Regions from separate parts of the Anabaena sp. CCY 9910 genome, predicted to be linked through region 1. Evidence: predicted binding sites of a transcription regulator. Region 1 holds the regulator's gene; each other region holds the start of a gene.
What was found. Region 1 encodes NtcA, which controls nitrogen genes in cyanobacteria. Its sites were predicted from a motif close to TNTGTANNNNNNNNTACANA; they were not measured.
Positions count from the first base shown of each region.

Region 2: the regulator NtcA is predicted to act here: its motif matches at 4,430-4,449, upstream of glnA (type I glutamate--ammonia ligase).
Region 3: the regulator NtcA is predicted to act here: its motif matches at 2,774-2,793, upstream of ACM5QX_RS12935 (cell division protein SepF).

Region 1 is NZ_CAWUDJ010000004.1:91,164-99,231, forward strand. It holds gene ACM5QX_RS05390 (ABC transporter ATP-binding protein) at 140-1,132, opposite strand; gene hisB (imidazoleglycerol-phosphate dehydratase HisB) at 1,350-1,979, opposite strand; gene fabI (enoyl-ACP reductase FabI) at 2,122-2,898, opposite strand; gene ntcA (global nitrogen regulator NtcA) at 3,613-4,284, shown strand; gene ACM5QX_RS05410 (DUF3084 domain-containing protein) at 4,612-6,102, shown strand; gene ACM5QX_RS05415 (pre-16S rRNA-processing nuclease YqgF) at 6,376-6,822, shown strand; gene ACM5QX_RS05420 (DUF3146 family protein) at 6,889-7,152, opposite strand; gene ACM5QX_RS05425 (hypothetical protein) at 7,453-7,581, opposite strand; gene ACM5QX_RS05430 (polyribonucleotide nucleotidyltransferase) at 7,971-8,068, opposite strand, start outside.
Region 2 is NZ_CAWUDJ010000010.1:28,187-36,254, forward strand. It holds gene ACM5QX_RS10255 (FAD-dependent oxidoreductase) at 1-458, shown strand, start outside; gene patX (heterocyst-inhibiting protein PatX) at 544-777, shown strand; gene ACM5QX_RS10265 (class I SAM-dependent methyltransferase) at 1,204-2,259, opposite strand; gene ACM5QX_RS10270 (hypothetical protein) at 2,515-2,718, shown strand; gene glnA (type I glutamate--ammonia ligase) at 2,881-4,305, opposite strand; gene apcB (allophycocyanin subunit beta) at 4,665-5,174, shown strand; gene ACM5QX_RS10285 (M61 family metallopeptidase) at 5,669-7,453, opposite strand; gene ACM5QX_RS10290 (Crp/Fnr family transcriptional regulator) at 8,022-8,068, opposite strand, start outside.
Region 3 is NZ_CAWUDJ010000014.1:57,575-65,642, reverse strand. It holds gene ACM5QX_RS12945 (DEAD/DEAH box helicase) at 1-1,012, opposite strand, end outside; gene proC (pyrroline-5-carboxylate reductase) at 1,161-1,973, opposite strand; gene ACM5QX_RS12935 (cell division protein SepF) at 2,072-2,668, opposite strand; gene ACM5QX_RS12930 (YggS family pyridoxal phosphate-dependent enzyme) at 3,043-3,711, opposite strand; gene pipX (transcriptional coactivator PipX) at 3,708-3,986, opposite strand; gene ACM5QX_RS12920 (energy-coupling factor transporter transmembrane component T family protein) at 4,499-5,425, opposite strand; gene der (ribosome biogenesis GTPase Der) at 5,546-6,907, opposite strand; gene ACM5QX_RS12910 (hypothetical protein) at 7,164-7,358, opposite strand; gene ACM5QX_RS12905 (SRPBCC family protein) at 7,678-8,068, shown strand, end outside.

The DNA.
Region 1 (8,068 bases):
ATCAATTGAGTAGAACAGGGTAAATAATTAAATGTTTGTAGTGAGAACTAAAGTTCTCAAAAAAGGACTAAAGTCCTTATACAAACTGAATCCTAGTATTTTTACATGACTTAACATAGGTTGGTTTTTTCAAGTCGTTCTACTTATCGTCATGCAAAGATGTATCTTGTTTTTGAATTTGTTTGATAAAAAACTCTTCTAACGATTGACGAGATAAATTCATAGAAATAATTCGTCCACCCATCAAACGCACACTAGCGAGAAAATCATAATAATCTTCTTGCAGTGTACCTTGCCAATAACCATCAGGTTCGTATACTAAATTTGCCAACCATTTTTTGAGAATTTCCCAATCACCATTTTGACCTTTAACATGGTATGTGTTTTGACTACCCAGTAGTTCATCCAGAGAACCAGAGCAAATTAATTCACCTTGTGAAAGAATGGCGATGCGATCGCATATTTGCTCCACTTCACTGAGAATATGGCTATTGAAGAAAATCGTCTTACCTGCGGCTTTCAGCGACAAAATAATTTCCCGCATCCGGTAGCGTCCCAGAGGATCTAAACCAGACATCGGTTCGTCCAAAAATATCAACTCTGGGTCGTTAATTAGTGCCTGAGCCATGCCAACACGTTGTAGCATCCCTTTAGAATAGCGGCGCATCTGTTTTTTTTGGGCATCAGCTACAGATAAACCCACCAAATCCAATAATTCAGGAATGCGTTGACGTTGCACACTGGTAGGAATTGCAAATAAACCAGCTGCTAACTCTAAAAACTCCCAACCAGTAAGATACTCATACAAATAGGGATTTTCACTCAAATAACCAACACGTTGCTTGATATGGCGATCGCCTAATGGCTGACCCAACAATAACCCTTGTCCACCGCTTGGGCGGATAATTCCCAACAACAGCTTTAACAGAGTAGTTTTACCCGCACCATTCGGCCCTAGTAAACCAAAAGTTTCCCCCTGGTAAACCGTCAAAGAACAGCCCTTGAGGGAAACAACTTTTTGATTCATCCAAAAGCCAGTACGATAAACTTTTCGTAAATCAGAAGTCATCACTACCGGTGGGGTATTTTTGGTAGTTAATTGAGAATCCGGGGTGTCTGTAAAAGACTGCATTGGCTGTTAATTAACAAATACTAGTGATTACGCAGCATTGGTTATAAAGTACCCAGGAAGATAGGCGCGATCGCTATAGGTTTGTTAATTGTTGCAAAATTTGGGGATTGGGGATTGGGGACTGGGGATTGGTGACTGGGCGAACATCTTGGAGTAATTTCTCCCTCTGCCCCCTCTGCTTCCCCTGCTCCCTTGCCCCCTCTGCCTCCCCTGCTGCTTACAAAACCCCCTTAGAACTAGGAATCGTCCCAGCGCGGCGAGGATCGACTTCTATAGCCATTCTGGCTGCTCTAGCAAAGGCTTTGAATGTCGCCTCAATAATGTGATGGGAATTAATGCCATCTAATTGGCGAATGTGCAGAGTCATTTGGCTATGGTTGACTAATGCCACAAAAAATTCTCTAACTAATTGGGTGTCATAAGTTCCCACACGTTCGGTAGGAATTTGTAAGCCGTAGCTGAGGTGAGGACGACCAGAAAAATCCAGTGCTACCTGCACTAAAGCTTCGTCTAAAGGTGCGAGGAAATTACCAAAGCGGACTATACCTTTTCTATCGCCTAATGCCTTAGCCAAAGCTTGACCTAAAGTAATACCCACATCTTCATTTGTGTGGTGGTCATCAATTTCCCAGTCTCCTTGGGCTTGGACATCCAAATCAATCAAGCCGTGGGAGGAAATCTGATGCAACATATGATCTAAAAAGGGAATGCCAGTAGCTGCTGTACAAATTCCCGTACCATCCAAATTGACAGTAACCTGCACATTAGTTTCCCCAGTTGTGCGATGCACTGAAGCAATCCGAGGGACTGAGGATAAGTTAAGTTGGGGATAATCGCTGATTTGCATAGGGGCTAGGTATTAGGGATCGGGGATCGGGGATTGGGGACTGGGTGTATAAGGAAAAAGTGGTGAAAAAATATATCTTTTTCCATCTTGTTTGTTCCTCATACCTAATCCCCAATCCCTAATACCCAGTACCCAGATTTTATTACATCCCCATGATTTCGTATCCTGCATCTACGTACAGGACTTGACCAGTAATACCACTAGCTAAATCACTAGCCAAGAAAGCGGCTGTATTACCCACTTCTAGCTGAGTCACAGTCCGACGTAATGGCGCTACTTGTTCCACATGATGAATCATATCTAAAATGCCACCAACGGCACTAGAAGCCAAGGTGCGGATAGGGCCAGCAGAGATGGCGTTAACGCGAATATTTTGAGAGCCGAGTTCAGATGCTAGATAACGTACACTAGCTTCCAATCCCGCTTTAGCAACTCCCATAACGTTGTAGTTAGGAACAGCTCTGACACCACCCAAATATGACAAAGTAATAATGCTACCGCCTTCGGTCATCAGAGGTTTAGCCGCACCACTTAACTGCACCAGTGAAAAAGTGCTGATATCTAAAGCCGTGGCAAAACCAGCACGGGATGTTTGGCTAAAATCTCCAGTCAAATCATCTCTGTTAGCAAAGGCTAGACAATGAATCAGAATATCTAACCTGCCCCATTTATCGCGGATGGTATCAAAAGTAGACTGAATTTGTTCATCATTTTGAACATTACAAGGCAAGAATAAGCTGGGGTTGAGGGGTTCTACGAGTTCTGAAACTTTCTTCTCAAATTTGCCACGTTCATCTGGTAGATAAGTAATACCAAGGTTGGCTCCAGCTGCGTGCAGTTGTTGGGCAATCCCCCAGGCAATGGAACGATTATTGGCGATACCTGTAACCAAGGCATTTTTTCCAGTCAGATTCAGCATAGAGATTTCTGTTGTCATTAATGTGATCGATTCATTTGTACAGCTTGACAGAAATCACTACCCAGTAGAAGAGGTAATCAAGTTATGTTGGGAATTTTCTTGCTGTTTGATCGAAGAGGCGGAGGGGCAGGGAGCAGGGAGCAGGGGGAAAATAGCGATGTCTTCTCTCGGAAATTGGATAATTTATTTCTTGGAAGTCCCCAGGAGAAGAGGTAGGGGAGGAAAGAGGGTCAGAATTTTTCTTTTCCCCCCTTACTCAAGAACAGCCTGCCTGAACCAAGATAGGACTTACGCAACCAGGTTATCTGTTGAGACTGGGTGTAAGGGTTTTAAAAATTTGCACCCCTACACCCCCATACCCCTACACCCTTATCCAAACCCTTTATCTTTGTTTTATACATAGTTAGCAAAAATGATGATTATTAAGGGCGTTTTTTAGAATAAAATGTTTGTTATTTCTTAAGATATTTTCAAGATTACTTAATTTTTTCTGCAAAAAACCTGATGGTTAGAGAAAGTAGAAGTATCTATCAAGAACTGCTAGCTAAAAATAGTAAAATTTGGGTATCATTATGAACAAATAACCATAAAGTTGTACGTTTGAGTATAGGAAAGTACAGAAAGGTTAACGGTGCTTTATTGATTTTTCAGGTGTATTCTTAGGTAATTAGTTTTTAGTTTTTTGTTATTCCGGCATTGGGTAGGGGAAGGGAGATGATCGTGACACAAGATAAGGCCCTAGCAAATGTTTTTCGTCAGATGGCAACCGGAGCTTTTCCGCCTGTTGTCGAAACGTTTGAACGCAATAAAACGATCTTTTTTCCTGGCGATCCTGCCGAACGAGTCTACTTTCTTTTGAAAGGGGCTGTGAAACTTTCCAGGGTGTACGAGGCAGGAGAAGAGATTACAGTAGCACTACTACGGGAAAATAGCGTTTTTGGTGTCCTGTCTTTGTTGACAGGAAACAAGTCGGATAGGTTTTACCATGCGGTGGCATTTACTCCAGTAGAATTGCTTTCTGCACCAATTGAACAAGTTGAGCAAGCACTTAAGGAAAATCCCGAGTTATCGATGTTGATGCTGCGGGGTCTGTCTTCGCGAATTCTGCAAACAGAGATGATGATTGAGACCTTAGCGCACCGGGATATGGGTTCGAGATTGGTGAGTTTTCTGTTAATTCTCTGTCGTGATTTTGGTGTTCCTTGTGCAGATGGAATCACTATTGATTTAAAGTTATCTCATCAGGCGATCGCCGAAGCAATTGGCTCTACTCGCGTTACTGTTACTAGGCTACTAGGGGATCTGCGGGAGAAAAAGATGATTTCCATCCACAAAAAGAAGATTACTGTGCATAAACCTGTGACTCTCAGCAGACAGTTCACTTAAAGAAGAATACAGGAGTCAGAATTCAGAATGTGGCTAATTATTACCATAGGCTAAATCCTGCTCATTATAGATTTAGTTGGTTTCTTCAATCCGTTTATTTAACTCAAAGTGACGGTGAACCCATACTGAATTTTGGCTCTTGCCTTCTGAACTCTTTAAACAATTGGAATAATGAGAGGTGGTACGTGTTATATTTTTTTCAATGACACCCATAGTTAGAAGTAAATCGAAAATCTTGAGTAACTTCAGCTATTGCCACCCTCCCATTCTCCACAAATAATGATTGAAAGTAGTAGGCTGTATCTGGACTCAATTGGGTAGCTGAAGATGACCACTGGGTACATCCTCATAGCAGCAATTTTAATTTTGGGAGGTGTAATTGCCACTGTTGGCGATCGCATCGGCACAAGAGTTGGCAAAGCACGCCTCTCTCTGTTTAATCTACGCCCCAAAAATACGGCTGTACTGGTGACAATTTTGACGGGAGGACTGATTTCAGCAACTACCCTGGCAATTTTATTTATTGCTGATGAAGGACTGCGGAAAGGGGTTTTTGAGTTAGAAGATATTCAAAAAGACCTCAGACAAAAACGAGAACAGCTAAAAGTCGCAGAAGAGCAAAAAACTCAGGTAGAAATTGAGCGCAATAAAGTTAATCAAGAGCTAGAAACCACCAGAACCGACAAAAGACAAGTAGAAACTCAGCGCGATCAAGCCAAAAAAGAAAAATTAAAAGCACAGCAAGATTTAGCGCAAACCCAAGCACAATACCAGCGCACCCAAAGCCGACTGGGACAAGTAGTTACACAATATCAAAAAGCGATCGCTGAACTACAAAGCGTTTACAATCAAAGACAAGCCTTACAAGGGGCAGTAGAACAACTCAAGACGGAGCGTCGCAGGCTATATGCTGAAGCAAAAAAAGCCATAGAACAACGCGATAGAGAACTAGCTAACCGTCAACAAGCTATAGAACAACGGGACAGAGAACTAGCTAACCGTCAACAAGCACTACAACAGCGCGACCTGAAAATTTCCCAACTGGATAAACTAATTCAAAACCGTAACTTGGAAATTACACAGCGAGAAGAGGTAATTGCCAAGCGAGAATCAAGGCTCAAAGAATTAGAAACACAACAGGACTATTTAGAGCAGGAAGTGGCGCGACTGGAAAAATATTATCAGTCATACCGCGACTTACGTTTAGGCAAACTAGCATTAGTTCGCGGTCAAGTTTTGGCCTCTGCTGTTGTTCGGACTAATCAGGTAGCGGCTACACGTCAGATAATCCTCCAACTACTGCAAGAAGCTAACCGCAACGCCAGTTTAGAATTAAGCGAACCTGGGTCAAACTCGGCAAATATAGAACTACTACGTATCACCCCAGATAGAATTGAGCAGCTGATTCAGCAAATTAATGATGGTCGAGAATACGTAGTCAGAATATTCTCAGCTGGTAATTACGTCAGAGGAGAAAACCAGATAGAATTTTTTGCTGATACAGCCAGAAATGTGCTGGTATTTTCTGGAAGTGAAGTTTTGGCTACAACTACAGCCGATCCTCGCAGTATGACCTCTTATCAGTTACGACAACGATTAGATTTATTAATTTCTGCTTCTCAATTTCGTGCTAGAAATGCGGGAATTGTTGAGGGTGTCCAAATAGATGGTACTTTTCTGCGCTTCGTTTCCTTGTTGCGTCAGTTAGATCAACCAGTAGAAATTAAAGCGATCGCTGCTGAAGATACTTATACAGCAGGGCCATTGAGAGTGCGACTAGTGGCAATCCAAAATGGCAAAGTTATTTTGAGTACTTAAATGAAAAAAATGGGGAGTGAGCACTTCAAAATATTAAATAACTCCCAGGGATTGAGGGTAATGAGGGAGTGTTGTAATTAAAATACTAGAAATATATAGCTGGGGACTGGGGACTGGGGATTGGGTGAAAAGTCCTGTTGTGTCTAGGTTGTATAGTCTATCGATGTCCTAACACTACTGACAACAGCTATATTAAAAACATTTAGTTAATCAATAAATATATATATTGCTCGAAATCTATTTGTATTCTGAATAATTATTTTTGTATTTATGATGAATTTAACTGATTTTTCCCCTACACAACCAGTTATTTTAGGTTTTGACCCAGGTAAAGATAAATGTGGTTTAGCGGTGATGGGATTAGATCGGCAACTATATTATCATCAAGTAGTTGCTGCCGCAGATGCGATCGCTATCATTAATACTCTAAGACAACAGTTTCCCATTTCTATGCTAGTTATGGGCAACCAAACCACAGCCAAACGCTGGAAACAGCAACTACAGCAAGAATTAGCTGAGGCATTAAATATTGTCTTAGTAGACGAGCGTTATAGCACCTTAGAGGCACGCGATCGTTATTGGCAGATGTATCCACCCCAAGGACTAATCAAGTTATTACCCCACGGAATGCGTCAGCCTCCCCGCCCTATAGATGATATTGTTGCCATCCTCTTAATCGAAAGATATCTCAGTCGCCTCACAGAATCGGTTAATGGTTAATAGTCAATAGTCAATAGTCAATAGTCAATAGTTATTCTCCCCTGTCCCCAGCCTCCTGCCCACGTTTCACAATTGTGCGCGAATCTTAAAAGCATAGTCCCCTCCTGGCTCTAGTTGGTAATCTTGCTGTTCCAAGAAGCGGCCGAGGGGTTCTTTGATTAAAGCGCGTCCTTGGGAAGGCTTTACCAAAAGTTCTCCCCGACGAAAATGCCACTGGAAATGCCACTCAAAATCACCAGCACTCACTTCACCTTCTAGGAAGCCGTGTTGCCAGGATTGGCGAATGATTTTGACATGGGCGGTAGTTTCTGGCAAAGGTTTAGCACTCACAATGCTTGGTGTTAAGTATGGAACAAAAGCACAAGCTTAACTAGTAAGCTATTTCTTTTATTTACCAAACTTCGCTCAAATCGACAAACTGACAAAGTGATTACTTATGGTTGAAATAGGTTTACGTATATCGAACTTATGGTAATTGGTAATTGGTCATGGTAGAAGACAATTGACCGGAAGAGGCAGGGGGGAAGGGAGCAGGGAGCAGGGGGAGCAAACCCTTCCCCTCTGCGTGGAGCCTAAGGTGTACACACAAGTCTGAAAATTCCCTTTAGTACTTGGTTTCGTCATCTAGCTTTAGGTTGTGCGATCGCTATGAAAACCTGTCATTGCGTTCGCGTTAGCGTCTCGTAGAGAGGAGGAACGACGACGCAATCGCAAAAACCACGGGATTATGTGATTACTTCGCTGCGCTCGTAATGACATTTTAAGGGGCTATAACGCCTGAAACCCTTGCAGATAGTACTTGTGTGTACACCGTAGCTGCGTGGAGCGGAGCGGAACATGAAGAGAAGTCTGAGCGCCGGCTTCCGGCGATGCCTACGGCAACGTCTCCGACGAACAGAACTTCGGGGTACAAGCCCTGCCCTTCTAGGGCGCTTGACCGGGGCGGAGTACAAGCTCCGTCTCAGTTTTCCCCCTTGCTCCCTGCCCCCTGCCCCTTTTCCTCTTGTTGACCTATTACCAACCAAAGTAACCATATCGTCACGAATTGGCCGAACTTGGGATTATTCACAATAATGAAAAACTTTACGGCGATGCCTACGTAAAGAGGCATCGCGGATTTTAGATAATATCTAAAATCCCCAATCGATTTAACGATTCACCGCCGCAGCTTCCCGCGCCGCAGCTGCTTGATCTGGGTGTATACCCAAGCGTGTGAGATTAATCCGTCCCTTATTGTCAATTTCGC
Region 2 (8,068 bases), on a different contig from region 1:
CTGTAAAAGCATTACAAGAGGCATTATTACAAGATAATCGCTCTCCTGTAGCTCTCATACCTTTATTTAATTTATTACCCAGTCATCCGGAATGGTTGCAATGGCAAATGTATTACCTAAAGGAGCCTCAACTCTATCCAGATAGCGGCAATTGCCCAGATTCTGTGTATCAGTACTATCACTCAGAAGCCAAACCAGTACTTACACGGGGAACTGATTCCTTCACAGGCATTTTTCAGGTTTTAAATCAGCAGGATTACAGATTCGAGATCGCTTCTCCGGCTGCTAATCTAGGACAAACTTGCCAGCTTGTAACTTTGCGATCGCATATCAATGAACAGCTACAAGCCTTGACAGATAAGCAACATTTGACGGTTTGGGGTCGTCTAAACCCTTCCGGTCATTGGTTGTTAGTAGAACATATTGAAACAATGCACACTTTTATAGGTTTTCAGTAAAAAGCACTACTTTTTTTTAGATTTTTCCGGACTCGTTATATAAAACTCAGTAGCAATAGATAAGAGAATTTACAAAGAGACTTTTATGATGCGTGCTGCTGTTCCAGTTTTAATTTCGAGTCTAGTACTTGGTTCCCTAGTTTCTGATTACCTGGGAATAGCTAATCACAATTTCGCTTTTTCTTCCTCTAATTCACAAAATATGATCTCACTAAAATCTAAACCCAAACGTAATCAACCAGAAAAACCCCAACCACATCGCGGTACTGGACGTAGAAGTCTTATAGAATCCCCCATTCATGTCCAGATTACTGTATAGCGCGTCTACGTCGGGGCTTTACCCATCACGGTTTTATGTCTAGTAGAACAATGAGTATTTGTCTTGCATTAGCAAATACAAAAACTTTTCAACACTTTTAATAGCCTCTTTAGCACAAGTACAGCAGTTATATACTGGGATGGCAAATCCAATGTAATTCATCACCTGAATTGTCAGCATCACTACTCTTGAGGCAAGATGTCATCTTTGCTTTGATTCACGGAGTACCATTCAGGTTAAGAATTCAAATACAGGGCATCTATCTACAATTTCCATCAGCTTTACCTACCTGTGAGATGGCCTAGAGTTGACTATGATGGTTTTTATCCTGCAACCTCGACCATCCCGTAATTGTGTGACAAGTTTTTGGACTCTATTCACATAGCAAATCAACCAGATAGCAATCTGCTACTATGCTTCATTGCTCTAAAATGGTTTATGAGCAATAAAATACTTGCTCATAAAGTGGACTTGCACCTCAATATTTTCAAACCCTACTTTTTCTAGGCGTTCTACTAAGTTATCAGTACTGTAATGCTTATAGTATGGCTCATGGAAAGTTTCTGGGAAATTATCCATTAGCACCGCCATTTCTGGTGAATCACTCATCTGAATAGAATCACAGATAATAAAAACTCCTCCTGGCTTTGTCACCCGGAAACATTGCTCAATTACTGTTTGACGCACAGTAGCAGGTAATTCATGGAACAGGAAAACAGAAGTCACAGCATGAAAATAATTATCTACGTAAGGCAATTCTTCCGCATTTGCTTGTAAAAGCTGTGGTAGTTCCCCAGAAATTTGGGAGAGTAATTCATTAGCCTTACGTAAATAAGCTGGCGATAAATCTACACCAAATAGTGATGCTTGCGGTAGAATCGCTCGAATCAGCTTCAAAGTCCTCCCAGTCCCACAAGCTACGTCTAAAATGCGAATCTGTCTTGGTGATACAGAATCAAATACTTTTAGCCCATCCTTGAGAGGAGACAGAATACGCCGCCGCATGGGGTCAGCTGTTCCACCAAAAAGGATTTCTACCTGTAAATCATATAAATTGGCTGACAAATCGCTCAAATAGCCATCACTTTGGTGATGAAAATTCTGTACGTAGTAGCTAGGATAACCTTCTGTCTCTATACCCGAAGAAAAATCTTGGTATTTTTTTTGTTGAACTCTTTCCCAGATTTGCGGTAAGTCTAGCCATACAAGGGGATAGTAACGGAAAAAATCTTCCCAAGGATTATCAAATAGCAAGCTTGCTGGATACACCCCTTTTTCAGCCTCCAGCCAATCTATTTCTAGTAATTGATTGAATCTATCTTGCAGTTTGGTTATAACCTCCCTGGGTATCGGTTTAGTCTGCCTCAATGTGGGATAAACTATGTCTCTTAACTGTGCGCTTAATGTTTTGTGAGCCAGGCCAAAGTAATTTTTACCCTGTTGAAGAGTTTGGTAAGTCAGCTTAGTCAAATTATTAGACATGACGATTGCTTAGGAATCCATTACTTTTAAAAATTTTATGTAAACAATTGTAACGAATAGTTCGTTTACTTGCGGAAAAAGTACTTCAAGCAATCCGTCATAGCTGCATTTAAATAGGTAGAAGCGCAATTAATAATCGCAACAATATTAAAAATTGTAACAGATACCCAATTTCGTAGCATAAGATACAGAATTTTCGCTATATTAATTATGTAAAGGGTCAAATCCAATTAATATCACTAGGAGGACTGTGGTATGTCTATTCAAGAAAAATCTCGTGCAATTATGATGCGCCAATATCAGCAAGTGAAGAATCGTCAACAATCCATGCTGATGCGTTCCGCACAAGAACTCGGTCTTCCTGCTGAAGAACTGTCCCACTATTGGAACCCAACTCAAGGAAAGATCGATCCCACCACCCGCACGATTTATGGTCGTAGTAATGCTTCGATGAGCTAAGTTTTACTCATGTTTAAGTCATGGTTGTTATTAGAGGAAGTAATTTCAACGATGAGTTACTTCCCCTAATGTACTTATACATAATTTTTACAGAAGACAAAAAACCACCCATAAGGGTGGCAAGATTTTGACTCTCAGATATAAATTGCTAACAGGTGTTAATTAAACGTCGTAATAGATAGAGAACTCATAAGGATGAGGACGCAGTTGCATCTGTTTAACTTCGTTAGCGAGTTTGTAGTCAATCCAGTTTTGGATAAAGTCTTCGGTGAATACGCCTGTATCTGTTAAGAAAGCGTGGTCGTTTTCTAGCGCTTCCAATGCTAGTTCTAAAGAACCAGGTGTGGAAGGAACTTTTGCCAATTCTTCTGGAGAAAGTTCATAGATATTTTTATCTAATGGCTCACCAGGATGAATTTTGTTCTTGATACCATCGATACCAGCGCACAGCATGGCAGCAAATGCCAAGTAGGGGTTAGAGGTAGCATCTGGACAACGGAACTCTAAACGCTTGGCTTTGGGGTTAGTGCCAGACAGAGGAATGCGGATGGAAGCAGAACGGTTTCCTTGGGAGTAAGCCAAGTTAACTGGCGCTTCATAACCAGGAACTAGACGCTTGTAGGAGTTGGTGCTGGGGTTGGTGATTGCTAAAAGTGCTGGGGCGTGCTTGAGAAGACCACCAATGTAGTACAGTCCCATTTCACTTAAGCCAGCATATTGATCACCTGCAAAGAGGGGTTTACCATCCTTCCAGATAGATTGGTGACAGTGCATACCAGAACCGTTATCACCAAAAATTGGTTTTGGCATAAAGGTGACTGTTTTGCCATATTTTTTGGCAACGTTCTTGATGACATATTTGTAAATCATCAGCCAGTCAGCAGCTTCGATTAACTTACCGAAGCGAAAACCGAGTTCACACTGACCACCAGTAGCAACTTCGTGGTGATGTTTTTCGATGGGTACGCCTAATTTAGCCATCGTCAACAGCATTTCTGTCCGGATGTCTTGGAAAGAATCTGTGGGCGAAACAGGGAAATAACCCTCTTTAAAACGTGGTTTGTAAGCCAAGTTGGGTTTATCTGCTGTACCTTCTTTACCAGAATTCCAAGCACCCTCTACGGAGTCGAGGAAGTAGTAACCTTCGTTAGCGGTTTGGGCAAAGCGGGCGCTATCGAAGATAAAAAATTCAGCTTCAGGGCCAAAGAATGCTGTATCACCAATGCCTGTGGCAACCAAGTAATCAACTGCTTTTTGAGCAATAACCCGTGGACAACGGTTGTACCATTCTCCTGTACGTGGTTCTTTGATGCTACAAACAATACTTAGGGTTGGTACTTCCATGAATGGGTCGATCCAAGCAGTGTTAGGATCGAGAACCATTGTCATGTCTGACTCGTTGATTGCTTTCCAACCCCGGATGCTGGAACCGTCAAAAGGTACGCCATCGGTGAAGGAGCTTTCATCGATTTGGTTTTGATACAAGGTGAGGTGTTGCCAAGTACCTACGGTGTCGATGAACTTGAGGTCAATCAGCTCAATTTTTTCATCTTGAATTCTCTTCAAGACTTCTTGTGAGGTTGTCATTGTTACTCCTTCTCTGCCAATTTCTTAAATTCAAACCAGAATCTGCCAAAGCATCTAAACCCTACTGAGCGGAACAAAGTTGATGACACACCTGAAATATCCTAGATTCTAAACATTAGATGGTTTTGTAGTCTTTGTTACAGAACGTCTGGATTACAGGTAATATTAACCTTTCTTTCGACATCTGCACAAAAGGGAGAAAGTTAATCTCATAGGGGTCAACTTTGGCATAAAATCCTTAAGTAACAGATAGATTGTTTTTGTGCCGAATCTATTTTTAATAGCACAAAAATTTACTGGTGCGTAGTGCAACCAAATTAATATCAAACCATAGATAGCAAAGATTGGGAGAAGAAGGAATGCGCGATGCAGTAACAAGCTTAATTAAGAATTATGACGTAGCTGGTCGGTATTTTGACCGAAATGCGATCGATACCCTCAAAGATTATTTTGACAGTGGTACGGCTCGTGTCCAAGCAGCCGCCGCGATTAACTCCAACGCAGCTGCACTGGTCAAGCAAGCAGGTTCTAAGTTGTTTGAAGAGCTGCCAGAGTTAATTCGCCCTGGTGGGAATGCCTACACAACTCGTCGTCTAGCGGCTTGTTTACGGGATATGGATTACTACTTGCGCTACGCTACTTATGCGCTGGTTGCTGGTAATACCAATGTTTTAGATGAGCGGGTGCTGCAAGGCTTGCGGGAAACGTACAATTCTTTGGGTGTACCCATTGGCCCTACAGTTCGCGGTGTACAAATTCTCAAGGATTTGGTCAAGGAACAAGTTGCAAGTACAGGTATTGCCAACGCTGCTTTTGTTGAGGAGCCATTTGACCACATTACTCGTGAATTAAGCGAGCGGGATGTTTAAGAAGGCAGGGGGCAAAAGGCAGGAGGTATGATTTACAATCTGTTTTTTGTCTAGTTTTCGTTGTCTGGTTGATTTTCAATATCAAGAAACTGATTTCAAACAACGCACTTTGGCTGTATTGACAAGGTGCGTTTACTTTTTTAAGTATTACGTAATATCTTTTGAGTATAAATTTAGGTAAACAAAGATATAGCTCTAGCTAAAATAAAACCCTGACAATAAAAGGCTTCCCGGTCTGTCAACAGTCAACTATCAACAGCTATAAATTAAACATAAAAATTTACTCTAGATTTTACGTAAATTAAATTGTGTAAAGTTTAGTAAAAAGTTATAAATAATATTTCCATTAATGAAATTTAAAATGAATCTGTAAAGGGGATGAGGGAGAGTTATCTGCCATAACTTGACTAATCTCCCTCACTTGTATAGGTTGTTTCTTTCCGCACCTGACTGTGAACTACAGGGAACACAAAAGAGTTATTCGTCTGTGGTTATCAACTAACAGTAGAGATGGCAGCACCCAACCAAGCAGCAAAGTTTTCTTGCTGCGTCGCGTTAGGATTCTGTATCGCCAGTAGCTGATACTTGGTAGGACGTGGTGTTCCTAGCGTTACAGGATAGGTACGCAGCTCATCTTGGTGAAAAACTGTTACCTGGATAGTATCATTGGCTTGATAGTCTTTAAGGCGATCGCTCAATTGATGGGCTGTGATTTTGATGCCTGCAATAGCCAACAACTCATCACCTGCGTCAATTCCTGCCATTTGCGCAGGCGAACCAGCCTCGACAAATTTGATCATCTCCCGACCATTTTCCGTGTTTACTTTCACCCCTAAGTAAGGTTCTTCTTCTCTCTCTGCTACCAAATGCAAGCCAAACGGTTCTAAGTACTGATTGAAGGGCAATTCTTCTGTGCCATCAATATAGCGTGCGAAGAAATCAGTCAAATCGACTCCAGCAACTGATTCGATCACCACCTGTAATTCTTCTGGAGTATAGCCAATTTCAGCTTGACCAAATTTTTGCCACATTTGACGCATCACATCATCAAGCGATCGCTGATTACGATACCGCGCTCTAATCAGCAAATCTAGTAGCAAAGATATCATTTCCCCCTTCAAATAATAGGAGACTTGCGAATTACCAGTATTTGTATCTGGGCGATAAAGTTTAATCCAAGCATCGAAACTCGACTCAGAAAGTGTTTGTACTTTCCGCCCTGGTGTCGTAAGTAACCTGCTGATCTCTTTACTCCAATAATTTAAATAAGTCTTAGCATCATAAATGCCTGCTCGTAAAGGAATTAGTAGATCGTAATAACTGGTAGTTCCTTCGCAGAACCACAGAGATGGTGTGTAATTTTCTTGGTCGTAGTTAAATACCTCTAAGGCTTGGGGACGAATTCGCTTAACATTCCATAGATGGAAGAACTCATGAGCTAGTAATTGAATAAAGCGTTCATACTTATCTTGGGAGCGAAAGCCAAAACGCTGATAAATCAAAGAGCAGCTATTTTTATGCTCCAAACCACCGTATGCTTGAGCAAATAAATGCAGCAAAAAGACGTATCGCTCATAAGGCAATCCGCCAAACATCTGCGCTTCTACCTGGATAATTTTTTGGGTATCGCTAATCAGCTGCTGTACTTGACAATTTCCTTGTCCCCAGATTGCCAATTCATGAGGTTTTCCTAACACCTCAAACTGATATAACTGGTGTTCACCAATCTCAAAAGGACTATCTACAAGGGTATCAAAATCAGCAGCATAAAAAGTATTAGATTGCTCACCAATTGTAGGTAAAGGAGTAGTTACCCGCCATTGGGGATACGGTGGTATGACAGTCACACAAATTGGTAAGTTTTCCCATCCTGGTAGTCTAAAAAACAATGCTGCCCCATTGAAATAACCGTGGGTAGCATCTAAATGATTTGTCCGCACTGATAGTTCGTTTGCAAAAATGCGGTAACGCACCGTTACTTCTGACACATCACCTTTATTGATTTGCCAGTGGTTTTTACTGATTTTCCGCCAAGGTAAAATCTTATCTCCTGCAAAAGCAGTAAAATCTTGTAAATTCTTGGCGTACTCTCGCACCAAATATGATCCTGGTGTCCACACCGGCATTCTTAAGTCAAGAATTGGTGATGAATAGTTTACGATTTGCAAACTCACCTCAAATAGATGCGTCTCTGGTTGGGGCATTGCCACCAAATAATTAATCGTCGGCACGGTGTCCTGAACGCCAATATCGATACGAGGTGCTGTCGCTTCAGTCATCTGTAGTTAAGAGTGATAGTTCTGAGTCAAAAGTCAATCCATACATAGTTAATAGTTAATAGTTACTGGTCAATAGTCAATAGTTAAGCAATGCAGACTCAGTATTTAGAGGTGCATTAATGCTATGAGCTATGACACGGGCAACATTACTCAGTGTACTAAAAGAAAAGTCTCTATAGCTTGCAATTGCTGGACTTTACGCTTTTAGCGCAGACTTGCTACAGCATTAAAAATACATTTTTCAGAGGTTATTTATCAAATAAACATGACATTCAATTATGTTACGTTAAACTTCGTTAACGTATACTCAAAATTTAATATTTACATAATAATTCAGTAAGCAGAAGCCGGAATACTTTTTTCTAAGATCCAATACCTAAACCCTTTTTGCACCTTAGTTATATCAGTATGTCAAAATAACATAGTATCCATTAAACCACATTTACAAGTATAAATACGCTTGTATTGTTCGTTTAATATGCTTACATGAAGACGTTAGTTCTCTAATATCAGGTGTTTTAGTGCTGAGGACAAACTATAAAAAACAGTTTGAACAACAATGTTTTTATTAGACTTTTCCAGCTAAATTCAGCAGTTGTTTGAAATTGATCAAAT
Region 3 (8,068 bases), on a different contig from region 1:
CTACCAAAACTTTCCAAGCTGGTAAAATCCCGGCATGGTGAGCCGCAACACCTCGATAAAGAGGGGCTATTTGTCCAGAACGACCAGCTTCCGGATTACGGGCTAAAAAGTCATCAATTTGTCGTCGTAGTATCTGGGATTCTTCGTTATTAACTAGCCATAAATCCCCCACTTCCGCTACGGCTTTATCGCATCCCCGACGGCTGAAGATGAAATAAATCGCCGGCAGCATATCTCTTTGTTGAAGCTGGTTCAAAGTGTAGATAAGGCTGGGGGCTTCTGGTCTGCCATTTTTGCCTCTATCCCCTTGCCGTTTTTTACCTCTATTGGCTAGACGGGGATTGATTTTAGTTTTGCTATCATTCAACAGGGGAAACAGTCCCTTGGGATTGCAGTAGTGAAACTCTAAGGGTACAGGGCGAAAATCAGAGTAAATCAAATCAGTGGGGCCGTGGACGCGACTTAGCCAATCGGTAAGTTGGTCACTATTGGCGACAGTGGCGGATAAAGCTACTAACTGTACTCCACGAGGACAGTAAATGATTGACTCTTCCCAGACTGTACCCCGTTGGCGATCGTTCATGTAGTGGCACTCATCTAGTACCACCGCTTCCACATCTACCAGAGAGATACCGACTTGCCCGATTGGTGTACCGTAGAGCATATTCCGAAAAATCTCGGTAGTCATCACCAAAATTGGCGCGTCTCTGTTGATGGAAGCATCACCAGTTAACAGTCCAACTTGCTCAAACCCAAATTTCTCACGAAAATCACGTAATTTTTGATTAGATAACGCCTTTAAGGGAGTGGTGTAAAACACCCTCTTCCCCCGTGCTAAAGCACGATAAATGGCATATTCTCCTACTAAAGTTTTGCCCGAACCTGTGGGCGCACACACGACAACAGAGCGTCCCGCGTTAAGGGACGCGATCGCATCTTTTTGAAACTGATCCAGATCAAAGGGAAATATCAACCCTAAGTCCAGTTCGGGAGACGGCGCGGGATAATTCACTCAATTAATTTTTCAACCAGACTGTTTACTATATTAACGAGTCTTTTGTCAACTTCGACATTAGTTAAGAGTCAATGGTCAATAGTCAATAGTCATTAGTCATTAGTCAGTAGTATTGGACTATGGACTATGGACTGTGGACTATGGACTATTTTCCCAATTCTTGCGATCGCCAGGTAGCTGCTTTGACGGCTTCAATTAAGGCTGAACGAAATCCCGCTTTTTCTAGTTGGGCAATCCCCGCAATGGTAGTACCGCCAGGGCTGGTAACACGGTCTTTGAGTTCGGCTGGGTGGAGTTTACTTTCGTGTAATAATTGGGCTGTTCCTAGCACAGTTTGTAACGCCAGTTGATTGGCAATTCCTCTGGGTAAACCAGATGCTACTCCCCCATCAGCGAGGGCTTCTACTAATAAAGCGACATAAGCCGGGCCGCTACCAGAAAGCCCAGTGACTGCATCCATCAAACTTTCGGAAACTTCCACTACTTCCCCCACTGCCGAAAAAATCTGTTGCGCCAATTTCTGATGTTGGGCGTAAGTATAAGCACCAGAGCAGATAGCGGTCATCCCTGCGCCTACAGTGGCTGGGGTATTGGGCATAGCTCTAATGACTGGTGATTGGGGAAATGCCGCTTCTAGCTGGCTTAAAGACACCCCTGCGAGAATAGAGACGACAAGGGGGGAATGGTCTGTGAATACTGTATCTGCTAATTCTTGAGCGATCGCACTAAACACTTGTGGTTTCACCGCCAAGAATACAACGTCTTGAGCTTGTGTGAATACCAAACTGTTATCTGTAGTCACACCCACATGATATTTTTGTTGTAAAAAAGCTTGTCGCGCTGTTTGCGGTTCGCTGACTATGACTTCTGATGGTTGATAAATTCCCCGCGCAATAAGGCGGGATAAGAGCGCTTCTCCCATTACCCCGCCACCAATTAAACCAAATTTTATAGTCATTAGTCGTTAGTCGTTATTCGTTAATCAATAGTCAATAGTCAATAGTCAAAAATTTTCTAATTTGGACTCTTGACTATGGACTAATGACTAATTTAACTTTATTGTGCCATCCGGTTGGTTTCGTTGCCCCAAGCTGGTGGATTAGTTGGAGCCGGACGTGCTGGACGTGCTGGGGGTTGGGGTACTTCATGAATAACGCCACCTTGGGTGCTAACTTGCACACAGCTGGGGGTAAACAAAAAGATACTTTCGCCAATACGTTCTTGATGTCCATCTAGCGCGTAGGTTCCACCTGCAACAAAATCAACAGCTCTTTGTGCTTGATCTGGGTCCATGATGGTCAAGTTCAGCACTACTGATTTACGTTCGCGCAATGCTTGAATCGCCTGGGGCATTTCTTCAAATGTACGAGGTTCAAGCACTAATACTTCAGAAATCCCGTTAATTGCTCCTGGCATACCAATCACATTCCCCATCGCAGATTTTGTTCCTGTTGCTACGTCATCACCCATTGTAGTCATGGGTTCGCGCCAACGTCGATTGTTTGGGGCAGCCTCTGCTGGTGCTGGTTGGGGATTTTCTTGTTGATACAGGTTTTGGTAGTTATCTGTATCTGCTTCTTCTTCGTAGTACTCGTATTCTACCTGCTCATTGAGACCAACAAAGTCTCGCAGTTTAGAAAATATATTGTTCATATTAGTTGCACTCCTTCTGCAAATTGCCTCTAATTATCCGGTTAATCGTTGATGTAGCTGTTTAACTAGCTACAAAGGGCAAATAGCCTATTAATTTTATCGCTATTTGTAGCATCTACTACTGCTATTGGCAATGGACTGGCGCTATTGGGAACGCCTGTACATTAACCTAGATACAATAATTGAGTCAAGATTATATCCCAACAATTATCCGAAAGAAAGTTGACTAAAGTTATTTTTAGTGCCTTCTCGTGATTATTTACTTTTGTTTACAGTAAAAATTTTGTAATTTATTACACTGGTATGAAAAATTATTGTCCGTAATTCATACCCAGGGCTATTTGATACTAGAAAAAAAATCTGAGTAATACGTCTTAAGTACGCTGGCCAAATAATATGGTTCCCAATCGTACCATCGTTGTTCCAGCTTGTACTGCAAGTTGGTAGTCCCCTGACATACCCATCGATAACTGCTCCATGTGAATATGATCCCAGTTTTGTTCAGCAATATCTTTTGCTAATTTGGAAGTGCTATTAAATACATGAAGAATTTTCTCATCATTTAAACCAAAAGGTGGAATTGTCATTAAACCCTGAATTTGTAAAGTTTTACACTGGTTGAGTGCGGGTAAATCTGCCAGCAGTTCTGGTACGCTCCAACCAGACTTATTGGGATCTGGGAGGATTTTCACCTGTAGACAAACTTGAGGATTGACTCCTAGCTGTTGCGCTAATTGGTCTAAACGCTGTGCTAGTTTCAAATTATCTACAGAGTGAATCCATTGAAATTGTTCTAGAGCTTTTTTGGCTTTGTTCGCTTGCAAATGTCCAATAAAGTGCCAAGTAATATCCGGTAAGTCTTGTAACTGGGCTTGCTTACTAGCAGCTTCTTGGATACGATTTTCGCCAAAATCGCGGACACCAGCAGCATAAGCAGCACGAATAACTTCAGTCGGCATTTGCTTTGTGACAGCAATTAGCCTGACTGAAGGCGGTAGGGAAGCCCGAATTTGAGTAATACGTTCGTTGATCGAACTAATCATTGGAAGGTGCGTTGGAAAACACTCTGAAGCTGATCGTACTCCTGTGATTGACCATTGCGGCGCAAATTACGCAAGCGATTTTCTAACAACATTCTTGCCTCAGTGCGTCCTATCGGTTGAAACTTTATAGCTTTAATGTCATTCCCTACTAGAAAGAATAAGCGTTGAGCGTAAAGTGTTGTGAACAGATCCTGGCTTTCATCAACCATGCAGATCCGATATAGCAAACCCCAAGTAGGGTGATTTATGTAGGTTTCCGAGTTTTCTGGATTCATCTATCAATCGAGTAGGAGAATCTATAATTTTTTTTCGCAGTGAAAGACAAATATTCGGACAATAATACCTCTTGTGCCGGAATATTTGCATAAAGTCAGGTGAGAATCAGCAAATTTTACCCTTAAATGGAGCTTGTAAAGACCTTGATCTCATCCCTGTAGGTAGAAGATGCTAAGAGAAGAGGTAGGGGAGCAATTGCGGAGGAGCAGGGGAATAGGAAAATTATCGACAACGCTGAAAATCCCTGATGCGTTTGTTTGCGGTGTCCAGTGACATGGGGATGCGCCCTCTGAAGTTGTAGGCACAGACTCTCATACTGCTGTTTACTCTAACTTCTCTCCATGTTGCCATAATTATCGTTTGTTGGAGCAAAATAGCCCACAGGCGCATTCTCCTAATAACTGTTCCTAACAACAGTCTGCATTGCTACAGTTTTAGAGGAAATTTGTAATTGGTCATTAGTTTAGTTGTCAGTTGTCAGTTGCTTCCCTGTGTCTTCTCCTAGCTGCTATTAAATTTGATTGCCAAAGACCACTCTAATTCCCCAGAATACGGTTAAAGAGGCGATCGCTAACCAATCCCGTAATTTTAAGCGTAGCTCGTGCCAAGGGACTCGATGTTCGTTGGGACTGGTAAAACCGCGTACCATCATGGCGCTGGCCATTTGTGATGCCCTTAATAGCAAATTTTCTAACAGTCTCTCGGCGACAATCAACCAAACTTTAACTGCACCTTTTAAGCCCAATTTTTTCCAGTTAATCGCCCTAGTCATAACAGAACGGACTAAGTTCTGCACTTCTTCTAAGACTAAGGGAATAAAACGCAAGGATAAAGTTAAAGTCAAGGTAATTTCAGTTACAGGTATTTTGAATCGTCGTAGAGGCTGCATGAGGCTTTCTACACCAGCTGTAATTTCCTCTGGTGCGGTTGTCAAAAGGTATAAATTGGTGCTGTAGATAACAGTGAATATAATTGTACTTAGGCGCACCGCTAAATCTAAAGAACGACGAGTTACTCTCACCGGGCCTTTGTGAAACAGCACGTAAGTATAGCTTTTACTACTCTTTAATTGTTCTGTTGCTGTGGCAGAATTATTTGTATTGGCTGGCTGGGTTAAAACTTGTAGGTTAGCTGGTAGGCGTGATTGATAGTCTACACCCAATCCATCAGGACTAATGGCAGCGATCGCCAACACAAAAAATGATAATGTTAGCAACCAACCCATCTGCTGTTGCCACACTCGCCTGGGTATTCTGGCAATGACAGTAAAAAGGATTAATAATGCTACCAGTAGTACACGCCAGAAGTTATTGGCAAAACTATAGCTGGTAAGAAAACTCATCAACCAGATAAACTTGACTCGCGGATCGAGTTTATGTAGCCAAGTTTGCGGTTGTTCTAAGTATAATCCTAAAGGTAGCGATCGCAGTAAGTCCATAGTCAATAGTCCATAGTCAATAGTTCATAATCAATAATCCATAGTCAATAGTCAACAGTTCATAGCTAAACACTAATGACTAATGACCAATGACTAATGACTAATGACCATTGACAAATCTTAAACGCGAGTTGCCCGATTAGCGCTACCGCTTTCCACATCTCTAACTTTTTTACTGCGCCACAGTAAGCGAATGGGAGTCCCTTTAAAGCCTAATTGTTGGCGGAATTGCCTTTCAATGTAACGACGGTAGTTGTCGTTAAAGCGTTTAGCCTCGTTGACAAATAAGGCAATGGTGGGTGGTTGAGTGCTGACTTGTGTACCGTAGTAAATTCTCCCTTGGCGACCGCCGCGAGAGGTTGGGGGAGAGTGCCAACTAACTGCGTCTTCCAGAACTTCGTTAATCACTGATGTGCTAACGCGGCGTTTGTGTTCTTCATTGGCTTTAGTCACCAACTCTAAAATCTTTTCTACCCGTTGTCCTGTGACCGCACTGACGTAGATAGTGTCAGCCCATTCTGTAAAATGTAGCCGCGCTTCCAGATTTTTCTCGTAGTCGTAGATAGTGTAGGAGTCTTTCTCAACGGCATCCCATTTATTGACGACGACGACACAAGCCTTACCTTCATCGAGAATTCTGCCTGCTAACTTTTGGTCTTGTTCGGTGACACCATCCAAGGCATCTATGACCAACAAAACTACATCGGCGCGGCGAATGGCTTTAAAAGCACGGTTAATACTAAAGAATTCCGTACCATAGTCAATGCTTTTCTTTTTGCGAATCCCGGCTGTATCGATGAGGCGGTAGTTCTGCCCATTTCGTTCGATAAAAGTATCGATCGCATCACGGGTTGTCCCAGAAATGGGGCTGACTATTACCCGTTCCTCCCCAGCAAAAGCGTTTAATAAACTTGATTTGCCAACATTTGGCCTGCCAATAATGGCAATTTTGATTTCGTTATTTTCTTCTAATTCTGTAGTCGGAGGAAGGTGTTTAATGAGTTCGTCAAGTAATTCGCCTGTACCGTTGCCATGAATTGCAGAGATTGGGTAAGGTTCACCTAGTCCCAGTTCCCAAAATTCGGAGGCTTGAATCGATCCCTGGTCTGGGGATTCGCATTTGTTAACTGCCAAGAAGACTGGTACTGGTTGTTGGCGTAACCACTCGGCAATTTCTTCATCTGCCGAATTGGGGCCTGTTTGACCATTCACAACGAAAATAGCCGCGCTGGCTTCGTGGAGGGCAGCTAATGCTTGTTGGCGGATCAGGGGCAAGAATTCTGTGTCATCGTTAAAGACTAAGCCGCCTGTATCTACTACTTGAAATTCCCGATCGCTCCAGTAGGCTGGTAAGTAAGTGCGATCGCGTGTCACACCCGGTTCATCGTGGACAATCGCCGTTTGTTCCCCGGCGAGACGATTAACCAGGGTTGATTTGCCCACATTTGGGCGACCGATAATTGCAACAATTGGCAGTCCCATAAACCAAGGGTAAGTAAGAGAGATACTATATCACATCTCTACATTTTAGCTACTTTAAGTTTTGATTTAGCTAGGAATTACGCACCTAGATTTTTGTTGAGATCGGGTGTGAGGGTGTATGGGTGTATGGGTGTGAGGGTGTAAGGGTGTAAGGGTGTAGAGGAAACAACCAATAATTTAAGTCAAGATACCTTATTAATACAGTTCTTTTTCTAACCCCTACACCCCTAAACCCCTAAACCCCTACACCCCTATATTAAAAACGCCACCAAGTTTTTTGAGCATAAGCAATTAGACCGATCGCGATCGCCGCCAGAAAAAATAATAAAATTACTCCGCCAGGAATAAAGGTGAGAATACCAAAGCCTCTTAGCAGCCAGATAGCTATACCAATGCCTAGAATCACGCCTAGAAGCTGGATTAATCTGCGGTTTAAGGAAGATTGGCTCACTACTTTTTCCTTTAGTTTTCAAGTTTGCTCTATATTGTCAAGGTAACAGGGATTTTCTGCAATTCGAGTTGTCTAGATTTCGGACTTCTTGGAGAAGTCCGGGATCTGGTTTTTTACTGAAGAGCTTTAAATAAATTTCATATAGTAGTTAGATATACGGTTTTTTACGTAAATTTTCTGAAAAATAACCTAAAAATATTTAGTTCCGGAAAACTTGTGTGTTGAACTGGAACTAAAATTGGGTATGTTGAATTTGATGCCTGAGAATGGTTTTTCATTCAACTCCAAAGGTGGATAAGTTGAGGAGTGAATCTAAATTATGTCTGCATCTTATATTTCAGACCCAGTTATTGCAGGTACAAATATGACTTGGAGTCAAGAAAAGCAAAGCTTGTTGATGCAGGGTGAAATCTTAGTAGAAACACGATCACATACTGCTTGGGGTGGTGCTGTGTCTGCTTGTATGTACTTGCCCTTGAGGCGATCGCAGGTCTGGCAGCAAATCACTGATTATCCTCGCTGGGTACAATACTTTCCAGACATCACCAAGAGCGAAGTTTTACAGCGTGGGGAAGTTAAACGACTGTATCAAGCAGCACAAAAGGCATTTTTCTTTTTCACAGCTCAAGTCGAAATTTATCTCAATGTTGTCGAAGTCATAGGTCATAAAATTCAATTCCGTATGGAAAAAGGGACTTTTGTTGACTTCA